One region of the Nocardiopsis yanglingensis genome, then DNA from elsewhere that is predicted to be linked to it. Evidence: riboswitches for the same ligand, from Rfam matches in the RefSeq annotation. Region 1 holds a riboswitch; the other holds the start of a gene.
The links. Region 1 has a riboswitch for cobalamin ahead of btuB (TonB-dependent vitamin B12 receptor). Riboswitches for the same ligand answer to the same signal wherever they lie in the genome.
Positions count from the first base shown of each region.

Region 2: it holds a riboswitch for cobalamin, as region 1 does, so the genes downstream of both, ACJ7C5_RS15210 (epoxyqueuosine reductase QueH) here and btuB (TonB-dependent vitamin B12 receptor) in region 1, are expected to answer to the same signal.

Region 1 covers NZ_JBJNRH010000021.1:40,087-47,363, reverse strand. Annotated here, with positions in the region: gene bioD (dethiobiotin synthase) at 1-402, opposite strand, end outside; gene ACJ7C5_RS19750 (GAF domain-containing protein) at 471-953, shown strand; gene ACJ7C5_RS19745 (TfoX/Sxy family protein) at 950-1,312, shown strand; gene ACJ7C5_RS19740 (histidine phosphatase family protein) at 1,403-1,981, opposite strand; cobalamin riboswitch at 2,114-2,336, shown strand; gene btuB (TonB-dependent vitamin B12 receptor) at 2,452-4,293, shown strand; gene gph (phosphoglycolate phosphatase) at 4,435-5,091, opposite strand; gene ACJ7C5_RS19725 (class I SAM-dependent methyltransferase) at 5,156-5,947, opposite strand; gene ACJ7C5_RS19720 (LysR family transcriptional regulator) at 5,944-6,873, opposite strand; gene ACJ7C5_RS19715 (NAD(P)-dependent oxidoreductase) at 6,982-7,277, shown strand, end outside.
Region 2 covers NZ_JBJNRH010000011.1:97,242-104,518, reverse strand. Annotated here, with positions in the region: gene pncA (bifunctional nicotinamidase/pyrazinamidase) at 1-565, opposite strand, end outside; gene ACJ7C5_RS15210 (epoxyqueuosine reductase QueH) at 621-1,292, opposite strand; cobalamin riboswitch at 1,469-1,698, opposite strand; gene ACJ7C5_RS15205 (nicotinate phosphoribosyltransferase) at 1,833-3,242, opposite strand; gene ACJ7C5_RS15200 (bifunctional nicotinamide-nucleotide adenylyltransferase/Nudix hydroxylase) at 3,307-4,356, opposite strand; gene ACJ7C5_RS15195 (hypothetical protein) at 4,596-6,443, shown strand; gene ACJ7C5_RS15190 (DUF1028 domain-containing protein) at 6,517-7,277, opposite strand, start outside.

The DNA.
Region 1 (7,277 bases):
CGTGGCCGAGACCGGCGCCAGCCAGCCGCCAACGCCCTCCACCACCACGACATCGGCCTGCGCGCGCAATCGTGCGAACGCGGCCACGATCGGCGCCAACTCCACCTGCACGCCATCCTCGGCAGCGGCCAGCTCCGGTGCCAGCGGCTGCCGCAGCGCATACGGGTTCAGGTCGGCATAGTCCGGCACCGGCCAACTGGCCGCCTGCAGCGCCAATGCATCCTCGTTGCGCAGGCCCTGACCCAGGTCTTCGCTGCCGCTGGCCACCGGCTTCATGCCCACCGCGCGCAGGCCGCGCCGGCGCAGCGCATGCAGCAGCGCGGTGCTGGCCGCGGTCTTGCCGATCTCGGTATCGGTGCCGGTGACGAACAGGGCAGGCGGCAGCGTGGCAGGCAACAGCATCGACAAGCTCCAACGGGGCAACAGAGCGTGCATTATCGCCGGCCCGGCGCGCTTGCTAGACTGCGGGCATGTTCGCCAATGCCTCGCTCACCGGCAGCAAGCCGGAACAATACGCCCAGCTGCTGGAACAGGCCCGTGGCCTGGTCTACGCCGAGTCCGACCGCATCGCCAACGCGGCCAACCTCTCCGCACTGGTCTACCACGCCCTGCCCGACCTGAACTGGGTGGGCTTCTACCTGTACGACGGCAAAGAGCTGGTGGTCGGACCGTTCCAGGGCCTGCCGGCCTGCGTGCGCATCCCCCTGGACAAGGGCGTGTGCGGTGCCGCTGCCAGCCAGCGCGTGACCCAGCGCGTGGATGATGTCGATGCCTTCCCCGGCCACATCGCCTGCGATTCGGCCTCGCGTTCGGAGCTGGTGGTGCCGCTGCTGCGCGGCGATGAACTGATCGGCGTATTCGACATCGACAGCCCGAAGGTCGGCCGCTTCGATGCCGATGACCAGGCCGGCCTGGAAGCCATCGCCCGCGTGTTCGTCGAGGCGCTGGGATGAGCGCACCGAAGCTGCGCAACATCGGCCCCAAGAGTGCGGCGTGGCTGCGCCAGGTCGGCCTGCGCAGCCGCGAAGACCTGGTTGCGATCGGTGCCGTGGGCGCCTTTGTCAAGGTCAAGCGCGCGGGCTTCAAGCCCAGCCTGAACCTGCTGTACTCACTGGAAGGCGCACTGCTGGACTGCCACTGGCAGGAACTGAGCGAGCCGCAGCGTGAGGCGCTGGTGCAGGATTACGAAGCGCGCATCGCCGCGCATCCGTTGAAAGCGGCCGGCCCGGCCTCGGGCCCGGTACATGAGCAGCGCTTCGATGCCGACGATGACGCTGAGGACAGCGTGGCCGAGCGCGCGGACGAGGATTGACGGCCTGGTAGTGCCGGCCGCTGGCCGGCAACCTCAGGAACGTTGCAAAGATCGTGCAGCTGCCGGCCAGCGGCCGGCACTACCGATCGGTTACGGCTGCTGCAGCTCCAGCAGCTCGCCCACCAGCCCGACCTCACCGCGTTCCAGCCACACCCGCAGACGGGTGCCGTGGTCGATGCGCAATGCCCAGCACAGCGACATCGGCAGGCCACAGACCTGCGACAGCACCATGCGCAGCGGGCCGCCATGGCTGACCACCAGCGTCGGCACCGGGTCGTCATCATCGAGCAGGCGATCCAGCGCGCGCGCGATGCGCCGCTCGAAGTGGCCCCAGCTTTCACCGTTCGGCGGCGGGAATGCATGCGGATCGGCATGGAAGGCCGCCAGTGCATCCTCCGGCAGGTCGAACAGCGACTGCCCGTCCCAATCACCGAAATCCAGCTCTTCCCATTCCTCGTCCGCGTCCACGTCCAGCCCGCGCGGGGTGGCCAGTGCCATGGCGGTGTGCAGCGAGCGCAGGCGCGGCGAGCTGATCACCCGCTCCCAGGGATGCGCGGCGTAGGCCTCGACCAGTTCCTGTGGCAGGCGGGCCAGCTGCGGCGGATCGCTGCGGCCATCAAGGAATTCATCGCGACCATTGCCGGCGTGGCGGACCAGGTCGAGGATCATGCGTGCGTCCCATGCGGGCGACGCAGGTACAACGGAAAACGGGCGGACATCGGCAACGGCACCACGGGATCTGAGGGGCCATTCTAAGGGCAGTCGAGCAAGCTCGACGCTACGCGCTGCCTGCGATGCCGTAGACTGCGCGCACTTCCAGGTGACCTGCGGCCATGGCCGGCAGGTTGAAACGGGAAGCCGGTGACGCGTGTTTCCACGCCATGCCGGCGCTGCCCCCGCAACGGTAAGCACGTCAGTTCCAGGCAACACCGCCACTGTGCCGCAGGCATGGGAAGGCGCCTGGACGGTGGCCTCGCGCCACCTGGCGGCGAGCCCGGAGACCGGCCCGGAAGCCTAAGGTCGCGATGCGGTGGGCATGGCGCTGGATGATCGCGGCCTGTGCTGCGGCATCGGCGCGTGCCTGCCTTCGCGGCTCTTCCCCTTCGCCACGCGGGCGTGCGTGGCACCTGGAGTCCCCCATGAAGCTGCAGTCCCGAATGCTGTCCCTGGCCGTGCTGGCCGCCCTGCCCGCGCTGGCCCAGGCCACCGATGACACCACCGCGCTCGACCAGATCCTGGTCACCGCCACCCGCACCCCCATCGCCCTGCAGGACAGCATCGCGCCGGCGCAGGTGATCGACCGCGCGCAGATCGAATCCAGCCAGGCTACGTCGCTGCAGGAACTGCTGCGCGGCCGTGCCGGCATCAACCTGACCAACTCCGGCGGCCTCGGCAAGCAGAGCTCGCTGTTCCTGCGCGGCACCAACTCGGGCCACACCGTGGTGCTGGTCGATGGCGTGCGCATCAACAGTGCCGACCTCGGCCTGGCCATGTACCAGGACCTGCCGCTGGCGCAGATCGAACGCGTCGAAATCGTACGCGGCCCGCAGTCCAGCCTGTACGGTGCAGACGCCATCGGCGGCGTGATCCAGATCTTCACCCGCCGCAACCAGGGCGATTTCGCCCCGCACTTCCAGCTCGGTGGTGGCAGCAACGGGCTGCGTGAAGCCAGCGGCGGCATCGGTGGTGGCACCGAGCGCGGCTGGTTCGGCGCCGACATCGCCTACCAGCATTCCGATGGCATCGATGCCTGCCGTGGCTCGGCGACGCTGTTCACCGGTTGCTTCGCCGACGAGCCAGACCGCGACGGCTACCGCAACCTGTCCAAGAGCCTGCGTGGCGGCTACACCTTCAACGACCAGTGGAACGTGGAAGGCAGCGCGCTGCGCGCCGACGGCAAGAACCACTACGACGGTTACTACAACTACTCCGAAACCCGCCAGCAGGTCCTGGCCGGCAAGGTGCGCTACACCCCGTCCGAACGCCTGGCATTCACCGCCAATGTCGGCCGCAGCGACAACGAGTCGGACAACTTCGGCGCACCGGGTGTGTTCGGCAGTGCTCAGACCCATCGCGACAGCGCCTCGCTGCAGGGTGACATCACGCTGGCCGAGGGTCAGCTGCTGAGCACCGGCGTGGACTGGAGCGAAGACAACCTGGATGGCAGCAGCGCCGGATATCTGGTCGACAGCCGCCGCAACACCGGCGTGTTCGTGCAGTACCAGGGCCGCTTCGGCCGCCACCAGCTGCAGGTCAGTGCCCGCAACGACGACAACCAGCAGTTCGGCAATCACGCCACCGGCAGCGTTGGCTGGGCCATGGAGCTGGGCCACGGCCTGCGCGTCAATGCCAGCTACGGCACGGCGTTCAAGGCACCGACCTTCAGCGACCTGTACGACCCGTGGAGCGGCGTGCCGACGTTGAACCCGGAGAAGTCCAAGAGCGCCAACCTCGGTGTTTCGCAGCAGGGCCAAGGCTGGCACTGGGGCCTGGACGTGTACGAAACGCGCATCGATGACCTGATCACCTACGATGCGTCCACGATGAAAATGCAGCAGGTGGAGAAGGCGCGCATCCGTGGTGCCGAGCTGACCGGTGGCGTGCTGCTGGCCGGCTTCGACATCAATGCGCAGCTGAGCTACACCGACCCGCGCAACCGCACCCATGGCAGCACCCAGTTCGACAACTGGCTGCCGCGCCGCGCGCAGCAGACCGCGCGCCTGGACATTGATCGCCGCTTCGGTGATTTCCGCGCCGGCCTGACCGTGCAGGGTGCGGGCAAGCGCTATGACGATGCCGCCAACGCAGTGAAGGTCGGCGGCTACGGCACGCTGGACCTGCGCGCCGAATACGCGCTGACGCCGGAGTGGTCGCTGCTGGCGCGTGCCGCCAACGTGTTCGACCGCCGCTACGAGACGGTGGCGTGGTTCAACCAGCCTGGTCGCGAGTACCAGCTGAGCGTGCGTTACCAGCCGAAGTGACCGCATGGTTTTTGTTTGGGCGGGCGGGGGGCGGCAAACATCATGACCTTCGGCAACGTCCCCGGGGTTGCCGGCCAGCGGCCGGCACTACCCCTTGCGTCGGCCCGGATCACTGCCCGGCGACCGGCGTTATCCGTTGCATCAGTCCTGCAACCCCGGCAGTTCACGCAGGTCGTCGATCACCGCCACCGCATGCGCAGTGGCCAGGTCCAGGCCGCGCGGATAGCCGTAACGCACCAGCGCGATCGGCATCCCTGCATCTTCGGCGGCGCGGTAGTCGGTCAACGAATCGCCCACCATCAGGCAGGCGTCCACCGGCAGCCCGAAGTGCGCGGCGATGTGCCGCAGCGGCTCACCGCTGGGCTTGCGCTGTGGCAGCGAGTCGCCGCCCAGCACCAGCGCGAACGCATCACCGATGCCCAGGTGCTGCAGCAGCGGCGGCACCAGCGCTTCGGGCTTGTTGGTACAGATCGCCAGCGGCACGTTGCGTGCACGCAGTTGCGCCAGCGCTTCACCCACGCCATCGAACAGACGCGGGCTGCGCAGCAGGCATTCGCGATAGTGCACCATGAATACCGGCATCACTTCGGCCAGGTCGACCTCACGACCAGCGGCATGCACGGCCTGTTCGACCAGGCGGCGCACACCGTCGCCGATCCAGCCCAGCACCGTGGTTTCCGGCACGCGTGCCACGCCGATGTCCTCCAGCGTGCGGTTCAGTGCTTCGGCGATATCGGCGGCGCTGTCGACCAGCGTGCCATCGAGGTCGAACACGACCAGCGGATAGGGATACGACAAGGGACGGCACCTGCATGACGTGGGGCCGTCCATTGTACGCCGCTGGTTTTTGCGCCGATCCGCTTCAACCGATGCGGCGCGCGCGGGTGGCCAGGAAGGTGGGCAGATAGCGGTCGATCAGGAAACGCGGCTGCGGCTGCCAGTCTTCCATGAAGCGATCGATGACGAAGCCGGCATCGAGCTGACCACCGATCAGTTCGGTCAGACTGTGGCCGAAGGTCAGCGCGTCGCCACGGGCCAGCTTCGCCTCGCGCTCGGACGGCGCCAGGTCTTCCAGGTCCGAATAGGGAATGGCGTACTTCGGCCGGATCAGGCCTTGTGCATCCAGCTGCGGATCGCGCGCACCAACGAACAGCACCGGGTTGTAGAAGCTGGCCATCAGCATGCCATCGCGTGCCAGCACGCGGCGGCATTCGGTCCACACCGGGCGCACATCAGGCACATACAGGTTCGAGATCGGGTGGAACACCACATCGAAACTGTCGTTGGCGAATACGTGCAGATCGCGCATGTCACCCTGCACGGTGCGCAGCTGCAGGCCATCGCGCGCAGCGACCCTGCGGTCCTGTTCCAGCTGCCCATCGGACAGGTCGAACACGGTGACGTCTGCCCCGGCCGCCGCCAGCACCGGCGCCTGCTGTCCACCGCCCGACGCCAGGCACAGGATGCGGCGGCCGCGCACATCGCCCAACCAGTCCAGCGGCAGCGCGCGCGGGGTCAGATGTACCTGCCAGCGGCCCTCGCGCGCGGCGGCAATCGTTGAGCTTTCCACCGGGCGCGACCATTCGCGCACTTCGCTGGCCTGGCGGTCCCAGGCAGCACGGTTGTGGTCGATCAAGGCCTGTCCATGGTTCATGTGTTCTCCTTGCCCGGTGGGCGCCAATCCAGATCCTGGAAGGCCGGGCTGGCGAAACACTCGCCCAGGAAATCCAGGAATCGCCGCATGATAGCGGGCTGCTGGCGCCGTGATGCGTACACGGCATGAATGCCGAGTTCGTCCAGACTGAATTCGGGCAGCAGTTCGATCAGCTCACCACTGCGCAGCAGCGGCGCCACCTGGTAGGTCGGCAGCATGGCGATGCCGGCGCCGGCGCGCACCGCCTCCAGCAGCAGCGAGGCCTCGTTGGCGCTGATGTTGCCGCCCACCGCCACCGACAGCGAACGCCCATCGCGGTGCAGCTGCCACAGGCTCTTGCCGACGTAATGGTGGGTCAGGCAGTTGTGCGCGGCCAGGTGCTCCGGGGCGGTCGGTGTACCACGCGCCTGCAGGTAGGACGGCGTCGCGCACAGCACCGAGCGGCAGGTGGCCAGCCGCCGTGCGATCAGGCTGGGGTCGATCTGGCGCGCGATACGCACGGCCAGGTCCACCCGCTCCTCCACCAGGTTCACGGTGCGGTCGACCAGCAGCAGCTCGATGCGTGCCGCCGGATGACGCGCAACAAAGCCGGCCACCGCCCGGGCCAGGTGACTCTGCCCGAACGAGACGCTGGCGGTCACCCGCAGCGTGCCGTGCGGCTCGGGATCATCACTGGCCAGCTCGCCCTGCAGTTCTTCGCCGATCGCCAGCATTTGCCGGAAGCGCGCCAGCGCCGCCTCACCGGGGCCGGTCAGGCTGATCCGACGCGTGGTCCGGTGCAGCAGGCGCGCACCCAGCCAGCCCTCGACCTCTGCCAGGTAGCGGCTGACCATCGCCCGTGACATGTCCAGCACTTCGGCGGCGGCGGTGAGGCTGCCGCGCTCGGCGACCTCGACGAACACGGTCATGGCGGTCAATCGGTCCATATGCTCGATCCATGCAACAAACAAGCGCGTTATACGCTGTTTTTCGATCAACTACAGCAGCCTAGAGTGGCCCCATTCCCACCCCACACCGCCCCACGGAGTCCTGCCATGAAGATCGCCCTCGTTGGTTCCACCGGCAACATCGGCCGCCAGATCGCCCGCCACGTGCTGGCCCGCGGCCACGAACTCACCGTCATCGTGCGCAGCGCACAGGACCTTCCGGCTGAACTGGCCGGCGCCCACCCGGTGATCGCTTCGCTGGATGACCAGGACGCGCTGGTCGCCGCCATCGCCGGCCACGACGTGCTGGCCAGTGCCTACGGCCCGCGCCCGGGCGATGACATCGGCCGCGTCGGCGAGGTCGCCGCGCAGCTGGCTGCCGCCGCACGCAAGGCCGGCGTGCC
Region 2 (7,277 bases), on a different contig from region 1:
TCACCGGCTTGGTCAGCTCCCACAGGAACTTCACCCGGAAGCCAGATTTCACCGCATCCTGCGCGCTCCACAGCACGCAGTAGTCGCGGGCCAGGCCGCACACGTGCACTTCGCGGATGCGACGTTCGTGCAGCCAGCCGGCCAGGCCGGTGGCCGGGCGCTCGCCATCAGGGCCGTGGTTCTCGCGGAAGGCGCTGTACGAATCCACCTGTTGGCGCGTGCCCTTGCGCAGGATCAGGTCGGCCACCGTCCAGTCCACGCCCGGGTGCAGGGCGGCACCGGCGCTGCCCTGCACGCAATGGTCCGGCCACAGCGTCTGCGGCTGCGCGTGCAGCAGGATGGTCTCGAACGGGCGCTGGCCGGGGTGCTGGCTGGCAAACGAGGCATGGTCGGCCGGGTGCCAGTCCTGGGTCGCCACCACGGTGCGGTAGCGGCGCTGTGCCAGCAGATCGGCAATCGGTGCTACCAACGCATCGCCCTGGTCGCAGGCCAGCGCACCGCCGGGCATGAAGTCCGGCTGCAGGTCGATCACCAGCAGGGCGACGTCGGCGGGCAGGGCGGTCATGGCAGGTCCGGTACAACAGAAGGGGCGACCAGCGTGGCCGCCCCATGCCTGCACGTCAATCGCCCTGCGGCGTCTCAGCGTCCTGCCCGTAGTACAGCAGGCCGATCTTGATCCGTTCGCGGCCGTTCTCGCGGCGGTGACGGTTGGCGTCGCGCAGCGAGTACACGCAGCCGCAGTACTCCTGCTGGTAGAACTGCTCGCGCTTGCTGATCTCGATCATGCGGCTGGCGCCGCCGCCCTTGCGCCAGTTGTAGTCCCAGTACTGCAGGCCTTCATAGCGCGACGCGGCACGGATGCCGCAGTCGTTGATCTGCGCCATGTTCTTCCAGCGCGAGATGCCCAGCGACGAACTGATGGTGTCGTAGCCATGCTCGTGCGCATACAGCGCGGTGCGCTCGAAGCGCATGTCGAAGCACATCGTGCAGCGGATGCCGCGTTCGGGCTCGTTTTCCATGCCGCGCGCACGGCTGAACCAGTTGTCGGTGTCGTAGTCGCAGTCGATGAACGGGATGTCGTGCTGTTCGGCGAAGCGGATGTTCTCCTGCTTGCGCAGCTCGTATTCCTTCACCGGATGGATGTTGGGGTTGTAGAAGAAGATCGCGTAGTCGATCCCGGAGGCGGTGATCGCCTCCATCACTTCGCCGGAACAGGGCGCGCAGCACGAATGCAGCAGCAGGCGCTTGCCGTCGGCGGGCAGGGTCAGGGTGGGGCGTTGGAGCTCGGTCATCGTCAGGTACCGCATGGACCGCCGGCAACGGCGGTGGCCCATGCATCAGCGCGTGGGTGAACGGGTCTGGCCGGAAACCGTGAACAGGACGCGCGCGGCCACACCGCCTGCACGCGCAGGACGACGACGGCCCCGGCAACCTCCCCGCGGAGATTCCAGGTCGAGTCAGGGGACGGTCGTGTCCCCCGGCCGGGGCCGGTATTCGGGCTGATGGACACGGGCCGCAGCCCACCTACTACCCGCCGCTTCCCAGGCGTGAGCCCAGTGCTGTTGGCAGGATTCGTTTCCATTCACCGCTGCGGGGCAGCTCCGGAATGGGCGCGCGAGGCGCCTTCACCGGATTCCCGTTTAAATCCCTGCCCGCGCCGCAGCGATGAGAGGGATACCTTCGGCGTGTGCAAAGTGGACCTGTTGGTGGCGCGGGTCAAGGGGTACCGGGGTTGGAGCCCGGTGCGCTGCAACGGGATCCGACCCCAGCGGAAGGAAGGGGTCGGATCCCGCTGCCACGCAGCGGGCTCTGGCCCCGGTCGGGATGCAACTTCAACGCCCCGCCGCTGCCCGCGCGCGGATCTCATCCAGCCGCTGGTCGTGCAGCAGGCGGCCGTTCTCCCACACGGTCACCATCGCATCCTCGAAGCCGTCCGGCAGGGTGTCGTCGCCGTTGGCCGGCAGTGGCACCGTATGCAGGCTGCCGTCATCCAGGCGGCGCAGCAGGCGCATGCGGCCGCGCTTGCTGGCCTTGCCGGCGTCGGTGATCGGGTCCTTGTAGACATCGATCCACTCGCCGTCCACCCGTGCGGCCGAACACTTCAGCGCGAACTTCTGCGTATCGCGGTCCAGCCGCTGCAGCAGTGCACCACCCATGCCGAAGGCCACGTTGTCGGCGGCGTAGCCGTCGTCGGTAATGCGCTGCAGGATGGCCCGGATCGTGTCCGGGTTGATGCCATCGCCCTGGATCACCCGCACGTGGTTGAGCACGCGGTAGCCCTTTTTATTGAGGGTGTGGCCGAAGGCTTCATCCAGCCGGCGCAGGCTTTCGGCCACCACCTCCACCGGGTCGCCCGAGTCGGGACGGATGACCAGGGTGGCGCCCGAGGCGATCACTTCATCGCGCAGGGTGGTACCCCAGTGCTCGCTGATCGCGTGGTAGATGTCATAGCTGTCCGACACCACCGCTACGATCGCACCGGGCTTGCCGAACTGGCGCAGCATGTTGCGGTAGGCGTCCACCTCGCGCTCGCGGCCCCAGCTGGTGATGGTGCTGTGCTCGGCGGCGGGAATCGAATGGCCGGCCATCGGCGCGTGGTAGTGCGCGCGCGCCAGGCACAGCGCCGAGACCGTATCGGTGCCGAGGAAGTTGACCAGATGCGCGGCACCGCCCAGCGCGGCCGATTCCAGGCTCGATACACCGCGCGCGCCGAAGTCGTGCAGCTTGAACGGCAGCTGCCCCTGCGGGTCGTCACTGGTCTGCTGCAGGAACGCGGCAATGGTCTGCCGTGCATGCCAGCTGATGGTGGCCACGGTGACCGGGTACCACACGCGCAGCAACAGCGTTTCCAGGTACGAGGGCACCCAGAACGCGGCAGGATCGGTCGATTCAATGGTCATCAGCGCCTGGTGGGTGGGCACCACGCTGCCCTCGGGCACGGCGCGGATGCGCACCGGCAGGTGGCCGCCAAGCCGGTCGACGATATCGCGCCAGCCGGCTTCGTTGAACGGTTCGCCATGCGCGGCGAACAGCGCAGCGGCGTCGTCGATGTCGGCGTGGGTGACCGGCCGTGCCAGGGCGTCCTTGAGGATCGCCTGCAGGCCGAAGAACACCGTGCGATCGTGCAGGCCACCACGTGATTCCACGTAGAAGAAGGTGGCATCGGTACCCGGCGGGTACTGCAGCCAATGGCTGGCCTTGTAGCTGTCGGTGTTGAGGAGAAGATTATCGAGGTAGTGCATGACGGAAGCTCCTTCGCGTCGAGTAACACCGGCGGTCTATCCGCCAGTGGGGAGGCCGGGCAGGTCAGCCGCGGCCGAGGAAGTACTCCAGGATGTGCAGGTGGTCTTCGAACAGCTGCGGGCCCATGTCCAACGCTTCACTCACCGGTATCCAGCGCGCCTTGTCGGCATCGTCGCCACCGCGCACCGGCGGCAGGTCACCGGCCGGGAACTCGAAGTGGAAGCCGTGGGTGATGGTGCGGCCACGCTGGCTGCGGTCGGGGTGGTCGAACACCTGCTGGCCCTTCTGCGAGCCCTTCAGCACCGGCAGCGGAATCTTCAGCCGGGTTTCCTCGCGCAGTTCGCGCAGGCAGCTGTCGAGCAGGCTCTGTTCCTGGCCGACGAAGCCGCCGGGCAGCGCCCACAGCCCCTTGCCGGGTTCCGAACGGCGCCGCACCAGCAGCACGTGGCCCGAATGCACGACCACCGCATCGGTGGTGACGAAGGTGGGCGCGTAGGGCGCATCCTTCCACGCGGCTTTGTACTGTTCGATGAAGCGGTACTCGGCCACCAGCTGGCCATAGGCAGGCGCGCTTTTGCGGAACGCTTCGAGCATGTCGTACACCGGCGCCGGCACGTTGCCACGCAGCATCAACAGCGCGCCGTGGAAGTCGACGTCGCCGGCTTCGAACAGGTAGCGCCGCAGCTCGGTGGCCGACAGGGTGGCGGTGTGCTGCACGTCCACCAGCGGCCACTGCGGGAATTCCCGCAGGTAGTAGCTGGAGGCGTCCTTGTCCATGCCGATCAGGCCAACCTTCGCATCAGCGGCGGCGCCGTCGTTACGCAGCGCTTCGGCCACCTGTCGCTGCACGTTGGCGATCCACTGCGCTTCGTTGTACAGGTGGTCGCGCAGCGGGCGGATCAGCAGGCGGTCGGTGTGGCCATCGAGGGCGGCCTGGATCATCACGGCGCGTTCGGCCACGGTCCAGGGATTGCGCAGGCTGCGAGGGGTATCGGCAGAGCCGACCAGGAAGATCAGCTTGCGGGCCCGGCTCAGCGCCAGGCGGGCAACGGCGGCATGGCCGTTATGGAAGGGCTCGAATCGCCCGATGAAGACGAGATAATCGAATTCCATGAGAATCCCTCATGTCGTTGTGGCAGCCGCGGGTCTGTCCCTTGGCTTGCTGCAGATGCTACGCCGATGGCGGGGCGGGTCAAGCCTGCAGGCATGCCTTCCGCTGAACGCCGGAGATTCCTGCCCGGACTGCGCTGGTGTTCTCAGGCCCTGAGAAGCCTCTGCGCCATACTGGCACCCACGCGGCGGACGGCATGCTCGGGGGCAAGACAGTGGCGGACAAGTACTGCGATCTGGTCATGAAAGGCGGCATCACCAGCGGCATCGTGTACCCCAATGCGGTACTGGCGCTGGCGCGCGAGTATCGCTTCAAGAGCATCGGCGGCACCTCGGCGGGCGCCATCGCTGCGGCGGTGGCGGCCGCGGCTGCATGCGGTGATCGCCGCCAGCAGGCCGGCGAGCACCTGCCCGGCGATGCCGGCTACGGCGGGTTGTCGGCGGTATCGGCGCAGCTGTCGCGTCGCGGCTTCATCTACAGCCTGTTCCAGCCGGCACGGGGCGCGCGCGCCGCCTACCGGCTGCTGGTGGTGCTGACCGGCAATGCCGGCCTGCCGCACAAACTGCTGTGCCTGGCCATCGCGGTATTCGAGATCGCGCCGCTGGAAGTGCTGGTGTCGCTGGCGCTGCTGCTCGGCCTGGGCTGGTGGGGCGGCGGCTGGAGCGGCGTGGCCGCCACGCTGCTGCCATCACTGCTGTGCGCTTACGGCGCCGGCGTGGCCGGTGCCGCGCTGCGGGTGGCGCGGGTGGCGCGGCGCAATCTGCTGGGCCTGTGCAGTGGCCTTGGCCGCGACGCGCGCAAGCCAGCGTTGACCGAGTGGCTGCACGAGTGCCTGCAGCAGTTGTCAGGCAAACCGCTGGATGCACCGCTCACCTTCGCCGACCTGCACGATGCGCCGCGCTATGCCGGCGAGCCGGACAGCCCGCATGCGATCAGCCTGCAGATGATCACCACCTGCGTGTCGCACAACGAGCCACGCACACTGCCGCTGGGCGGCGCGCAGTTCTGGTTCCTGCGCGAGGAGTTCGAGCAGCTGTTCCCCGCCAGCGTGGTGCAGTGGCTGGTGACGCAGGCCGGCCTGCCGCTGGAGGTGGACGGGCGCCGGTACTACCACCTGCCGCAGGGCCCGAAGCTGCCGGTGCTGGTGGCCACGCGCATGAGCCTGAGCTTCCCGCTGCTGATCAGCGCGGTGCCGCTGCATGAGCCCTCGCGCCGCGAACGCCGCTGTGAACCGACCGCGCCAGCAGCCGACCAGGAGCACAACGTGGCCGACAGCATGGAAGGGCTGACCAGTGCCGGGCAGACCTGCGGCCCGGTGATCACCGCGTTCCGCATCTGCTGGTTCTCCGATGGTGGCATCAGCAGCAACTTCCCGATCCACCTGTTCGACGCCGCCCTGCCGCGCTGGCCAACCTTCGCCATCAATCTGGTCTACCCGCAGCATGCCGAAGACGTGAGCCACGGCAGCAGTGGCCGCCAAGCGCTGGAGCATGCCGTGTTCCTGCCCACCGAGAACCGCCACGGCTGGCAGCGCACCTACCAGTCGATCGCCACGCCGCTGGCCGCTGCGGAGCTGGGTCGTTTCCTGTTCGCGGTGGTGGCGACCATGCAGAACTGGCGCGACCTGCTGCAGGCGCGCGCGCCGGGCTACCGCGACCGCATCGTGCACGTCAGCCTGCAGGGCGACGAGGGCGGCATGAACCTGGACATGCCACAGGAGGTGCTGACCCGCATCGCCGACAAGGGCAGCCTTGCCGGTGCGCGCTTCTGTTCGTTCTCGTTCGAGAACCACTACTGGATCCGCTGGCGCAACCTGGCTTCGGCCTACCAGCGTTACACGCTGGAAGTGGCACGCACCGACGACCCGGCAGAGCAGGTGCTGGCCTACCGCGCGGCGTACTCGATGGTTGCCCGCGGTGAACCGGCACCGCCGTCATACAAGCTGGGCTCAGAAGACAAGCGGCTGGCCTCGCAGCAGCTGTGGGGGTTGATGGTCGAGCAGGGACGTACCTGGGAAGACCTCGGCCCGGACCTTACTGACGGCGCACCGCGTCCGTTGCCGCAGATGAAAGTGACGCCGATCTACTGATCTCCGCCGCAGCCGATTGAACTGTTCTGGTGGGTGCCGACCTTGGTCGGCACGATCTGACCCCTGCGGTGCCTCATCGCCACGACGCCACCACTGCATCACCCTGCAATGGCGCATACAAGGGCAATGCCAGCTCCTGTTTCACCCAGCCCGGATTGAGCGCACGCAGGCCTGCCAGGTACTCGCGGGCCAGCGCGATATCCCCTTGCCGCATCGCCAGGCGCGCAGCGCGCGCCCAGGTACGGTCCCAGCCATGGGCCAGCGACAACGAGGTCGCCAGTGCTGCACGCGCCCCTGCCACATCGCCTTTGTCCCAGCGCTGCTCGGCGCGGATGATCGCCTCGTTGGACAAGCGCATGTCGTACAGCTCGCGCAGCCTCGCGACCGCGCGTGGGTCAGCGTCCACGCGCAGATCGGTGTCCTGCCAGTCGCCTCCCGGCGTGCGCACCAGCAGCGCGGCCGACCACTGCCCACTGCGCTGGCCGCCTGCTGCCTGGCCGGCTTCCAGTGCCGCCAGCAGGCGCGCAGCCAATTCTCCGTGTGATGCGGTGAAGACGCGTTGCATCGTGGCCAGCACCTGCGGCCCAGCCAGACCATTGCCCTGCACGCTCAGCATGCCTTCGCCCTGCGCACCGGCCCAATCCGCCTGCTGCGCGGTAGCGCCGGTGTACTGCGCATTGCCGCCGCGCGCGCTGACCAGCCCCACCTGGCGCTCGGCAAGCGTGGTGCCATCGAAGTCGCCGTCTTCATCCAACAGCTGCTTCAGCACCTGCGCAGGCGTGCGACCCCTGGCCAGCAGTTCAAGGCCTTTGGAGCCATAGGTCGGGTTGGTCT